DNA from 2 places in the Streptomyces sp. MST-110588 genome. Region 2 is predicted to be linked to the other one. Evidence: riboswitches for the same ligand, from Rfam matches in the RefSeq annotation. Region 2 holds a riboswitch; the other holds the start of a gene.

The links. A riboswitch is a leader RNA that binds a small molecule or an ion and turns the genes downstream of it on or off. The one in region 2 is predicted to bind cyclic di-AMP.
Positions count from the first base shown of each region.
Region 1: it holds a riboswitch for cyclic di-AMP, as region 2 does, so the genes downstream of both, KGS77_RS21350 (transglycosylase family protein) here and KGS77_RS08075 (M23 family metallopeptidase) in region 2, are expected to answer to the same signal.

Region 1 is NZ_CP074380.1:4,860,143-4,862,336, forward strand. Features, by position in the region: gene KGS77_RS21345 (transglycosylase family protein) at 1-708, shown strand, start outside; cyclic di-AMP (ydaO/yuaA leader) riboswitch at 969-1,130, shown strand; gene KGS77_RS21350 (transglycosylase family protein) at 1,134-1,823, shown strand.
Region 2 is NZ_CP074380.1:1,839,997-1,842,190, reverse strand. Features, by position in the region: gene KGS77_RS08080 (pitrilysin family protein) at 1-573, shown strand, start outside; cyclic di-AMP (ydaO/yuaA leader) riboswitch at 863-1,019, shown strand; gene KGS77_RS08075 (M23 family metallopeptidase) at 1,033-1,827, shown strand; gene KGS77_RS08070 (GntR family transcriptional regulator) at 2,069-2,194, shown strand, end outside.

The DNA.
Region 1 (2,194 bases), 3.0 Mb from region 2:
CCGTCGCACTCCCCCTCGACGCCGTCCACGCCCTCGCCCACGTCACCCGGCTCCTCCTCGCCTTCCGGGACGCCCAAGCCGTCGGGTTCCGGGGCGCCTTCGCACACCCCGGCGCCGTCCCACAGCGGTACGCGGCCCAAGGCGGACCCGTCCGGCCGGGCGGGCTCGTCGGACTCCTCGGGCGCCTCGGACCGTACGGATGAATCCGACGCATCGGGCGCCACGGACGCGACGGATTCTTCGGGCACCTCGGACCCATCGGATGCGCGGGATTCCTCCGGTTCCTCGGGCACCTCGGATTCCCCGGGATCGTCTGGTTCATCTGATTCCGCCGGAAAGTCCGGCACCGGCGACCGGGACGGCTCGGGTACGTCCGGCCCCGGAGCCACCGACCCCACCACCGACCCGGGCGCGCCGGGGCTCCCCGGTGCCGGCAAGCACCGCGGCGGGCCGGACGGGGACGCGGGCCAGGAGGGCGACGGCCGCGGCTCCGGCGGGCGCCACGCCTCCCGTGGCGGGGACACGCACCGCGACCACCCGCCTGTTCGAACGGACTACGTCGTGCGGCCGGGTGACAACCTGTCAGTCATCGCCGAGGACTCCCGGACGCCCGGTGGCTGGCCCGCGCTCTACAAGGCCAACAAGGACGTCATCGGAGACGACCCGGATCTGATTCTGCCTGGTCAGCGCCTTGAAGTCGGTCGCTGACCGGCTCATTCGGAGCTGTTGGGTCCGCTTTGGCGAAAGTGAGACATGGCTCTCGTTCGGCTCGGGCGTGTCCGAGTCGGCCATTGTTTCGAAACCGCCCGCGACCTGCGGAAATGGGAGCTTCTCGGGTCACAAAACGGTCAACTCGCCTCAGAAGTAGGGGTTTGAACCGGCAGGGTGTTCCTGTTTACGGTCGTGACCGCTCGCCAAAGCGGGCCCGTCGACCACACGCCGAATCCTGCCGGTGGTCGGAGGACGTCGTCGCGCAAGCGCCGAAGGCAGGAGCGGGGGACCCAAGGTAAGTGCCGGCCCCACCCGTGAGAACGGGAGGGACGGCTAGGGGTGAAGCCGCGTGAGACGCGGCCGGGCCACTCACAGTCCGAACCCGACAGCTCACCTCGTAGGCGTCGGTGAGGAAAACAACCATGTCTTCTGTCAAGGGCAAGCACCGTCGTCCCTCCAAGGCCGTCCGCGTCGCCACCCTGGCCGGCGTCGCCGGTGCCGCCGTGGCCGTCCCGCTGATGGGCGCCACCTCCGCCTCCGCCGCCTCCGTCTCCACCTGGGACGCGGTCGCGCAGTGCGAGTCCGGCGGCAACTGGTCGATCAACACCGGCAACGGCTACTACGGTGGCCTGCAGTTCTCCAATTCGAGCTGGGCCGCCGCCGGCGGCACCAAGTACGCCCCCCGCGCCGACCTGGCCAGCAAGGGCCAGCAGATAGCCGTGGCCGAGAAGCTCCTGGCCATGCAGGGCCCGGGTGCCTGGTCCTGCGCCGGCGCCGGCAACCTGACCTCCGGCGGCCCCAAGGCCCAGGTGAACACCTCCGGCGGCTCGGGCCACCACAACTCCACCCGCAGCTACACCGAGCGTCACCAGCAGGGCCCCTCGAAGTCCGAGGCCCGCAAGCAGGCCCGTGAGGCCGCCCGCACCACCCCGGCCCCCGCGCAGCCGAAGAAGTCCCAGGGCCACGGCAACTACACCGTCAAGGCGGGCGACACCCTCGCCAAGATCGCCGCTTCCCACGGCACCAACTGGAAGTCGGTCTACGAGAACAACAAGTCCGTCATCGGCGGCAACCCCAACCTGATCTTCCCGGGCCAGAAGCTCTCCGTCTGAGCTCCTGCCCCTCCCGGTCCGCCGGGGTCCCGGACTCCCCGTACGTACGGCGGTACGTACGGGCCGTCCCGGCCTTGACCCCGCGGCCCGAAGCGCCCGGGAATCCGCTCTTCCCGTGAGACCGCCCCGTCACGCCGCGTCGTCCCCCGAACGCGCCGCGACGGGGCTTCTCCCATTGGTGCGCCTTCCCGCCCCGTCGCTTTCCGCCCCGCCGCCGTACGCCTGTGACCACGGCGTTTCCGGCGGCGTTCCCGTTCAGCGAACAATGCACCCATACGCCCAATGAACTGGGCCTTTGGCAGTATTTTCGTTTGTTTTCGTCCCATGGGCCGGGCTGGGGGCGAGCGCAGCCCCCCGGGGCCGTTAGGCTC
Region 2 (2,194 bases):
ATCGGCGCCGACCGGCACGACCCCGTCTGGCCGGCCCAGGTCCTCGGCACGTACTGCCTGGGCGGCACGCTCACCTCCCGTCTGGACCGCGTGCTGCGCGAGGAAAAGGGTTACACCTACGGCGTACGGGCCTTCGGCCAGGTGCTGCGCTCCGCCCCGGACGGTACGGGCGCCGCGATGCTCGCCATCAGCGGCTCGGTCGACACCGCCTCCACCGGCCCGGCGCTGGAGGACCTGTGGAAGGTGCTGCGCACGCTGGCAGCGCAGGGCCTGACGGACGCCGAGCGTGACGTGGCGGTGCAGAACCTGGTGGGTGTGGCTCCTTTGAAGTACGAGACCGCCGCGGCGGTCGCCGGGACCCTCGCCGACCAGGTGGAACAGCACCTCCCGGACGACTTCCAGGCGCAGTTGTACGCGCGGCTGGCCGAGACCGGCACGGTCGAGGCGACCGCGGCCGTGGTCAGCGCCTTCCCGGTGGACCGGCTGGTCACGGTCCTGGTGGGGGACGCCTCGGAGATCGCCGAGCCGGTCAAGGCGCTGGGGATCGGCGAGGTACGGATCGTCACCGGCTGACCCCGGTGGGCCGGCCGCCGGCGCCAGCCGGCGGCAACTCATCGGCCGTCGACGGCCCTCGTGGGGCGCACGGCGGCTCTTGAGAGACGTACGGCGCCCCTTGAGGGACGCAAGAGATCCCAGGGTGCTCATGTGCCCTGGGATCTTCCTTTTGCCCGGGTTGTTGGGGGCGGTTCCACGAGAGTCGTGTGGCGTACGGCACAAATTCGCGCTTCTGTTTGCCGATTCCAAGACGGCGCGTCTAGCGTCGGATGCGCTGTCCGTCACCAGTGAGCCGCGCCGCGGCGCCGGACAGCGATCGCCGAGTCCCCGTACGGCGCGAGCCAGGGGAGCCGGGGACCCAACGTCCCCATGGGGTGAATCGGTCTCCTCTCCGGAGGAGCCCGTAGGAGACCTTCCTGCTCCGAACCCGTCAGCTAACCCGGTAGGCGAGAGGGAAGGAAAGGACACAGCCGCCCCATGGCGTTCACCCGTGCCACCGGGAAGCACCGTCGTCCGAGCCGCAGCGCCCGTACGACCCGCAACATCGCCGGCATAGCCACGCTCGCCGCGTCCGGCGTCATGGCTTCCGTCGCCTCCCCCGCGATGGCCGCCGGCACGGACGACGCGAGCCTGCACGACACCGGCCTCCGCCAGGCCGTCGCCATCGGTGACGAGCTCGCCGACAACCTCACGGCCCAGGCCGACGCCCAGCAGGAGGCTGCCGAGGCCGCCGCCGCCCAGGCCAAGGCCGAGCAGCAGGCCCTCAAGCGCGCCGAAGAGGCCAAGCGCAAGGCCGAGGAGAAGGCCAAGAAGGACCGCGAGGCCAAGGAGCGGGCCGCCCGCGAGGAGGAGCGCAAGCGCCTCAACGCCTTCGTCGCGCCGATCGACGGCTCCTACGTCTCCACCCAGTACAAGGCGTCCAGCGGCCTGTGGTCCTCCGGCAGCCACACCGGTGTCGACTTCCACGCCGGCTCCGGGACCACCGTCCACGCGGTCGGCGCGGGCACCGTCGTCGAGGCCGGCTGGGGCGGCGCGTACGGCAACAACGTCGTCATCAAGATGAACGACGGCACGTACACCCAGTACGGCCACCTCTCCTCCATCAGCGTCCAGGTCGGCCAGACCGTCATGCCGGGACAGCAGATCGCCCTGTCGGGCGACACGGGCAACACCACCGGCCCGCACCTGCACTTCGAGGCCCGTACGTCGCCCGACTACGGCTCGGACATCGACCCCGTGGCGTACCTGCGCTCACACGGCGTCAACGTCTGACGGGAAGACCGTCGCCCCTGACGAGAAGACCGTCGCTTCCCCCGACTCCGACCCCGGCCCCGGCCGGGGTTCCGGCGTTTTCGGGCGGATTTCCCTCCACGGGTTTCCGTCACCCGTGCTCATGGCCAAAACATATCCATGAACGGGAGAAGGCCACCGGAAAGGCGACCACGGTCGAATAGAGTCACGGAAAAGCCGCCGACCGGCGGCGTTTCCCGGGAATCGCGGGGAGGCACGGACGATGCGAGGCCATATTTCCGCGCACGCGGTGTGCACGGCGATCCGCGACGACATCGTCTCCGGCGCCCTGGCGCCGGGCAGCCGCCTCGTCGAGGAACTGCTCGCCGGCCGTTACGGGGTCTCCCGC